Regions from separate parts of the Acetobacter persici genome, predicted to be linked through region 2. Evidence: riboswitches for the same ligand, from Rfam matches in the RefSeq annotation. Region 2 holds a riboswitch; the other holds the start of a gene.

Region 1 (4,170 bases), on a different contig from region 2:
AGCCGCCTGTTGCGGGAGGATAGCGCCAGATGGTCAGCTTCCCGCACGGTGGGCACGGGCAGAATGGTCACGGGCAGGTCCAGGTCCGTTACCATCCGGCGGATAATGCAAAGCTGCTGGAAGTCTTTTTCCCCAAACGCGGCAATATCGGCACGGGTTTGCATGAACAGCTTGGTGACGATTGTTGCCACGCCATCAAAATGGCCGGGGCGGTCCCCGCCACACAGCATCTTGTCCGGGCCGGAAACAGTAATGCGCGTGCAGAAGCCGGGCGGGTAAATCTGGGTTTCATCCGGGGCGTACAGAACATCCACTACGCCGGTTTGTGCCAGAAGGGCTTCATCCGCGTCCAGACCGCGCGGATAGAGCTGGAAATCATCCGGGTTGTTAAACTGGATCGGGTTGACAAAAATCGTCACAATCCGCCGGGTAGCTTTGCCGTCCAGCGCCTGCACCAGTGTCAAGTGGCCTTCATGCAAAGACCCCATGGTGGGCACCAGTCCGATTGTCTCCCCGTCCTTATGCCACTGAGTGACAATCTCGGTCAGTTCCTGTCTGGTTCTTACAAGCTTCATGACGCATCCCGGTTTGCAGTAAAAGCGCAGGACAGAGGACTACCCGGTCTGTGCACGATTGCCGGGAAATCCACTGTCCGTCCTGGGCCGTCTTACTGTGTTTTCAGGAATGGTTCCAGCAGCACACGGTCTGCCGGGCTGAGCCGGTCTGCCGCGGTGCTCGCCTGATGCCAGTAGGGATAGAGCAGGGGAGGCTGGCTGGCCTGATTAAGGCGGTTGAGCTGGTCTTCCGACAGCGTGAGTTCCGCGGCTTTCAGGTTGTCTTTCAACTGCTCTTCCGTGCGGGCGCCCACAATGACGGAGGTAATGGCCGGGCGATGCATGGTCCATGCCAGAGCGACCTGCGCTGCGGAAACGCCATGCTCTTCCCCAATAGCAAGCAGCACTTCCACAATATCAAAAAGCTTTTCCTTGTCATGCACCGGGGGTTCGCCAAAATTTTCAAGCTGACGGCCTGCGGGTGTTGGCTGGTTACGGCGATATTTGCCGGAGAGCAGGCCCCCTGCCAGCGGGCTCCAGACCTGCACGCCAATCCCCTGATCCACAGCCGCGGGCAGCAGTTCATACTCTGCATCGCGTGCCTGAAGTGAATAATAAATCTGCTGGGATACCGGGGCGATCAGCCTGTTGCGCTCAGCAACGGACAGCGCTTTCATCATATGCCACGCGGAGAAATTGGAAACCCCACTATAGCGGATCTTTCCGGAACGGGTCAGCGTATCAAGGGCTTCCAGTGTTTCATCCAGTGGGGTCTGACCATCCCATTCATGCAGATAATACAGATCAATATGGTCGCGGCCGAGGCGCTTCAGGCTGGCCTCACACGCGGTAATGAGATGCAGGCGGGAGGAACCAGCCCCGTTTGGTCCGTCCTGCGTGCGGAAGCGGGCTTTGGTCGTGACCAGAATTTCCTGCGAGCGCCCTTTCAGGGCTTCCCCCAGAATAGTTTCGGATTCCCCGGAGGAATAGATATCCGCCGTATCAAACATGGTGATGCCCGCATCCAGGCACAGGTCAATCAGGCGGCGCGCCCCGGCTGTGTCGGTATTCCCCGTCTTTGCAAAGTCCCCTTTGCCTCCAAATGTCATGGTGCCAAGGGTAAGGGCAGAAAGACGCAGGCCAGACCGGCCAAGTTGACGATACTGCATGAAGCTGTTCTCCGTGTGGGTGAAGAGTGAACGCGGATGACCGTTTTGAACTGGCAGTATAGAGGGACGTTTTCAAGGGTGTCAGGGCGTTCACTCTGTTTTGACAACCACCAGAGAGCCTGCTTAACAAAGGGCAGATGGTTCCCGTCAGGGGATGAAAAGGGAAGTACGGTGAGAACCCTTCTGTTTCTTGGCCGTCGCTGCCCCCGCAACTGTATGTGACATCAGGCGTGTTTTCCGCACTCTTGTTTTTGGGAGTGTTGACCCACTGGAGCGTGCTCCGGGAAGGGCGGAAACAGGCGAAAACTGCCGGAGCGCCGGGGGTTTTGTGTCATGAGCCAGGAGACCTGCCATCTTTGTGCTGAGTGTCATGTCTGGCGGGGTGTCCGGAGCGTGATGGTGCGTTGGGTCAACGCGCTACTATCTGGTTTGTCCTGATGGCCTTGTGATGAACACCCCCATGCGGCCTTGTGCTGTGTGTTGACTGAAGGGTGTTCATGTCTGCCGCGTTTTCTGCCCCAGTGGTGAAGGGATGGTGCCCAGGTCTGTTTGCCCCCATGCAGGCGGCGGATGGCTGGCTGGTACGTGTACGCCCGCCGCTGGGCCGGATAACCGCAGCGCAGGCGCATCTGCTGGCCAATGTTGCGGAGCAGGACGGCAACGGGCAGATCAGCCTGACCAACCGGGGAAATGTGCAGTTGCGGGGGTTCGCGCCGGAAGCGGCCCGTGCTTTCCCGCAGCGGATGATAGCGGCGGGCCTCGGGCAGGCAGACCCGGATGCTGAACGGCGGCTCGCACTTCAGATATCCCCTCTGGCGGGCGTGGACCCGGCCTGTGCGGGGGAGACGATGCTGTGTGCGGAGGCGTTGAGGGCCGGGTTGATCGGCTCTCCCGCTCTTTCAGCTTTGCCTGATAAATTCGGGTTTTGCGTCGATGGCGGTGGTTTTTTCCCCGTTGGGTCTTTGCAGGCTGATATCATGCTTCAGGCTGTACAAAACCCGGCTTCTGAGTGGGGAGGCTGGCGCGTTGTCTGTGGTGAGGCCCGCTCAGAGCCGCAGGGTTTGTCTGAGGCTGTGCAGACGGCTCTTGCATTGGCGGGTGCTTTTATAAAATGCCATGAGGCCATGCGCCCTTTGCGGGGGCCTGCTATTGCCCAGAGACTGTTTGCAGAAATCGGGGTTGCATGGGTACATGCTGCCAGAACAGAGAGGCAGCACGGTCGTGCGTTGGTTCAGAGGGCCGGACATCTGACAGGCCATCTTTATGCGGTGGCTGCGCCGCTGGGGCGTCTGACGGCAGCAACGCTGCGGGCCTGTGCAGATGTTGCGCAGACCGGTGAGGGCATTTTGCGCATGACACCGTGGGGGAGCCTGATTTTTGGCGGATTAAGGAAAATGCCGGAAATTTCAGGGCTTGTTATGCATCCAAGTGATCCGCGCTTGCGGGTCTATGCCTGCATTGGTGCGTCAGGCTGTGGGCAGGCTTCCGCCGACACAGGGCGGCTGGCGCTGCAACTGGCTCCGCTTTTGCCGGAGGGGATGGAGATGCACGTCTCCGGGTGTGCCAAAGGCTGTGCGCATCCGGGGCGTGCGACAGTCACGCTGGTTGCCGGGGCGGAGGGATATGGCGTGATCCGGAACGGACGCGCGGGGGATCAACCCGTCTGCGTTGTGCCGGAATGTGATGGTGCAAAGGTCGTGAGACAGGTTCTGTCTGAAGGAGATGTTAAAAATGCAGCCTTATGATTATATCCGCGATGGCGCTGCCATTTATGAACGCTCCTTTGCGACCATTCGCGCAGAAGCTGACTTAAGCGGTTTTTCCACCGAGCAGGCCCAGATTGTTGTTCGTATTATTCATGCCTGTGGCATGGTCGATGTAGCACAATCCGTGATGATGACGGAGGATTTTGTATCTTCCGCAAGAAAATCCCTTAAAAAATCCTGCGCTGTTCTGTGTGATTCCGAGATGGTGGCGCATGGCATTACCCGTGCGCGTCTACCTGCGGATAATGCCGTGGTGTGCACCCTGCGGGATGCGCGCACGCCAGACCTTGCGCGGCAGATTGGCAACACCCGGTCTGCCGCAGCGCTGGACTTGTGGGGGGAAAAGCTGGCCGGGGCCGTTGTGGCAATCGGGAATGCGCCTACAGCCCTGTTCCATCTTCTGGAACTGCTGGATGCCGGTGCGCCAAAACCTGCGGCTGTAATTGGTTTGCCGGTCGGCTTTGTCGGGGCGGCGGAATCCAAGGAGGCCCTTGCAAAAAGGCATGATATCCCATGGCTGGTTGTGCAGGGGCGGCTGGGGGGGAGTGCCATGGCCGCGGCGGCTGTCAATGCGCTGGCGAGTGAGGTGGAGTAATGGTGCGCGGAACGCTGCATGTGGTGGGCGTGGGGCCGGGAGACCCGGACCTGATGACGCTGCGGGCTGTTAAAACCCTGCAAGGG
Region 2 (4,170 bases):
GGAGCCCGGAGGGTCTTCCCCCGTGGTATATACCCCGTAAAGGCTGACATTTTTTGTCAGATCAAACACCGGACCAATACGGAAATTATCCGGGTTGTAGTGCCCCTTAAAACTGGTTGCGGCGTTAAACTGCCCGTTCTGCCGGTAGTTTTGCCGGTCCAGTGCGAGCCAGTCATACCGGAAGCCGCCCACAAGCCGCAGATTATCCCGGATGGTCAGCACGTCCTCTAAAAACAGGCCCGCCTGCACCATCGTGGTGGGGGATTTCATGTACGGATATTCCCCGGAAAACGCCCCAAGTGGCGTGGCGTCCGGGCTGACAAGAGAGACGCTGTCCGCATAGTCCGCAGCCGGAAAACCCCGGTTACGGATGAAGCGCAGATAATAGGCGTCGCCTCCCAGCACAAAACGGTTCTTCATGCCGAAAATGGAAAAATCAAATTGCCCGTGCAGCGTATCCCCAACCTGATGCTGGTTCTGATACACATAAAACCGGTCCCGGCTGATGCTGCCGGGGGCAATGGCATTGCCTGCGGCATCCGTCTGGCCGGGGGCGCTGATGTAAGTCAGGCTTTCCGCGTTGTTCCAGCGCCGTTTGGAATAAATGAAATAGCTGCTGTTATGAAACAGAACATGGCTGTTCACCCGCCAGTCCAGATGCAGTGTGGGCGTCGCGTTGACAGACCCGGCCTTGCCGTCCCGCACGTTATAGTACCGCCACAGGGACGCGCGGGTAAGGCCCAACCCTTTGCTGGAACTTAGCAAACCGCCTACGCGCCCGCCTGTTTGCGACAGATCCACCAGCGGCGTGCCGTAATAAGTGGAAAGCCGGTCCGTCAGATAATCCATGCTCAGCCGCGCGGTGAACTTTTCCGTCGGCTTCCACAGCAAGGTTGTCGTAAAATCATCCGAGTGCGGGTCAGCTCCTTTTACAAATCCGTCAGACGATGTCCGGCTGAAATCCGTGCGCAACGCAAGCGTTTGCGTAATGGGCACGGAGCCACCAATCCCGGCGTTCCACGTATTAAAACTGCCGTAGGACACAAGCGCATTGGCATGCGGGCCATCAAACGTGGGCGTACGGCTACGCATATCCACCGTGCCGCCCACGGCCCCCTGCCCATACAGCACGGAGGACGGGCCTTTAAGCACCTGCACACTTTCCAGATTGAAGGTGTTCTGAGGCCGGTTGACCATGGTGGTCGGGCCAAAATACTGGCCATCATGCAGCACCAGAATCTGGTTGCCGGTAAAGCCGCGCATCATCAGCTGCGCGGGTGACCCCGGAGACCCGCCAGAGGAAACACCCGGCGCGCTGTCTGCCGCGGCCTCAGCCTGAGCATAACCGCGCTGCATCATCAGATCATGCGAGACCACATTGAGTGTGCCCGGCGTGTGCTGGATGGACAGGCCAAGTTTCCCACCGACTGCGGGTGTTATCTGGAGAGGGGCAGTTTTACCATAAGCCGTGATATATTCAGGGCCTGCCACCTTTCTGGCCGGGGGTACTGCTGTCCGTTTTTTATACGGATGGGCAGCGCTGCCTTTCGGGTCTGAGGGATCAGGGGTGGCCGCATAGGCTGCGGGCACGCAACTGATGCCGAACAGAAGACTGAGGGCATAAGAGACTGGACGCACGGGTTCGCTCCAAAACAACGTCACCGCGATGGAGGCACTGAGCAAACCGTGCCTCGCCGCCACATCACCCCGTATGGCAGCTCCGTCCGTGACTTTGGCGTAATGGCAGGTCTCCTGGCTTGCTGGTCCTCGGGTCCTGCGGCTGCCTTCCCCCCTGTGGGTGGCACAGAAAGTGGCATAAACGCCGCAAGCCCTCTCAGCTTACAGTTGCGGGGGCAGCATCGGCTTGGACCGATTTCCCTCTTAGCCTTCTGGCCGCGCACGCAGCCACAAAGCACCATTGCTGCGTGCAGCGTAAACAGGGTCTGAAAAACCTTGTCAACGAACGTGCTGCTTTATACCCCATAAAAAACGGCTCTAAGGCGCAGGCCGTGCACACGTTGCATCCCAGCCTGTTGCGCAAAACCGGCATTTGCGTACAGTCTCTCCCTGTCAGTCAACAGCCCCGCGCAGGCGGGTTAAAAGGGAAGACCGTATGCCGTGCCGCACGGCTCAGTCGGTCGCTGCTCCCGCAACTGTAGGCGGTCTGTCCGTGTCTTTTTGCCGCAAGGCACGCCACTGGTGCACAACCGGGAAGGCGGGAGACGGACGTTTAACCGTGAGCCAGGAGACCTGCTGTTGTCGTTCAGACCGCGCCGCCGGGCGGGATGTACCGGAAGGCAGGAGTATACCAGTGGGACCGTTTTCCCCCTTCCCCCGACCTTTTCAACCAGAAGAGGCATATCACCCGGCTTTTTCCCGCCTGCTCAGCGCCTGCCCGTCCCGCGCTCATGCCTTGCAGGCCGCGCATCTGGCGCACCTGCCGCCTCCTGAGCAGGAGGAGGTCATTGCCCAGAACGGCCACGCACTCTTCCTCAAACTGGTCCCGTCCCTGCCCGCCCCCCACCGGGAACGGGGTGCTGTGCTGGAAGAGGCTTTCCGGCCGCTGCTCCTCACCGCCTCTGACTATCTTGAAGCCATGCCAGCCCTCAGCACGGACATGCCGCCCGCTGCCGCGCAGCGCATTGTGCGGGCCTATGTTGCCGTCCACTGGACGCGCGGCGCCCAGAACGCCGCCATGGCGCTGTATAACAGCCCCGCATGAAGGCCTTCCGCCGGACGCTGTATCTGACCCACCGATGGCTGGGCATTGGCATGGGCCTGCTGATGGCAGGCTGGTGCGCCTCCGGCCTTGTCATGCTCTGGCACACATGGCCTCAGCCGGAGGAAAGCGCCCTGCGCCGTGTTCCGACGGAAATCCACTGGCCCGCCATACTTCCGAAATTGGCTGAACTGGGCAGCACAGAACGCTTTCAGGCTTTTCAGATCAATATGGTAGGGCACGAACCGGTTCTGACACTCACGCCACAGGAAGGCCCACCTTTTGCGCTGGACCTGCGCACCGGCCATGCGGGGCGCATCCCCCCGGAAGATGCTGCTGCCAGCGCCATCCGATACGCGCGGGCCACCGGCGCACAAGGCCGCCCCGTCTTTGATGGCCTGACCACAGACGACCAGTGGGTTCTGGATACGCATGGCCGGGAAAATGGCTTTTATCGCTTTCTGTTTCCCGATGCGGCGCACACGCAGGTGTACGTCTCCTCCCTGACCGGAGAGGTCATGCAGGCCACAACACGCTCCACCCGCCTCTGGGCATGGGTGGGGGCTATTCCACACTGGCTTTACCCGGCGGTGCTGCGCAAGCACCCGGCGGTTTGGAGCGACGTCGTTATTCTTTTGTCTGGCACAGGAGTTTTTCTCACCGTTACCGGGCTATGGATTGGCGTTTTGCGCCTCCGCCGCGCCGCCCCTTTTACCCCTTATAAAAGGTGGCATGGGGTCCATCACCTCAGTGGCGCGGTGTTTGGTGTACTGGCCCTTTTATGGGTTACAACCGGGCTGCTTACCATGTCTCCCGCAGGCCTGTTTCAAAGCAATCCAAACGCGACCCGCCCCCTGCGCGTGACTGGCACGGCGACCGGCGCGGAGATCCATCAGGTTCTCTCACGGTTGATAAGTGCCGCACCACCCGGATGCACCGGCATAAAAACGGCTTTTCTAAACAGCAAAGTTTTTATGCAGATCACGGAGCAAACCGCTGCCGGCCTCAGGAGCCGGAGACTGGATGAAGCCCTCACTCCAGCCCCTCTCACCCCAGAGCAGATCAGGCAGCCCCTGCAGTCCGCAGGCTTGCTGAAAACGCCGGACGATCTGACGTTTCTAACGCAGGCGGATGCCTATTACTTCAGCCGCCCCACGCATCAACGCCATTTTCCCGTCTGGCGGGCACAGGCGGCGGATGGCACCTTGACCTATCTGGATGGACAGTCCGGCGCTGTGCAGACCATTCTGGACGGCCCTGCCCGCCGGTCCCGCTGGCTGGTGTACGGGTTTCATGATCTGGATTTTCAGGCCGGACTGCGCAGAACCCTGACGCACCGAAGCATTGCCGTGCCGTTATTATGTGGCGTGTTCTGCGTTTTTCTGTCCGGCGTTCTTATCGGCATCAGGCGGCTGCGCCGCACCAGCCTGCGTGCAGCGGGCCGCTCTTAG

The links. A riboswitch is a leader RNA that binds a small molecule or an ion and turns the genes downstream of it on or off. The one in region 2 is predicted to bind cobalamin.
Region 1: it holds a riboswitch for cobalamin, as region 2 does, so the genes downstream of both, cobG (precorrin-3B synthase) here and JK199_RS03100 (TonB-dependent receptor) in region 2, are expected to answer to the same signal.

The regions. Positions count from the first base shown of each region.
Region 1 covers NZ_JAERKU010000001.1:189,468-193,637, reverse strand. Annotated here, with positions in the region: gene panC (pantoate--beta-alanine ligase) at 1-575, opposite strand, end outside; gene JK199_RS00870 (aldo/keto reductase) at 668-1,723, opposite strand; cobalamin riboswitch at 1,845-2,092, shown strand; gene cobG (precorrin-3B synthase) at 2,221-3,468, shown strand; gene JK199_RS00860 (precorrin-8X methylmutase) at 3,455-4,084, shown strand; gene JK199_RS00855 (precorrin-2 C(20)-methyltransferase) at 4,084-4,170, shown strand, end outside.
Region 2 covers NZ_JAERKU010000002.1:196,132-200,301, reverse strand. Annotated here, with positions in the region: gene JK199_RS03100 (TonB-dependent receptor) at 1-1,638, opposite strand, end outside; cobalamin riboswitch at 1,726-1,935, opposite strand; cobalamin riboswitch at 2,062-2,272, shown strand; gene JK199_RS03095 (hypothetical protein) at 2,312-2,722, shown strand; gene JK199_RS03090 (PepSY domain-containing protein) at 2,719-4,170, shown strand; gene JK199_RS03085 (replicative DNA helicase) at 4,167-4,170, opposite strand, start outside.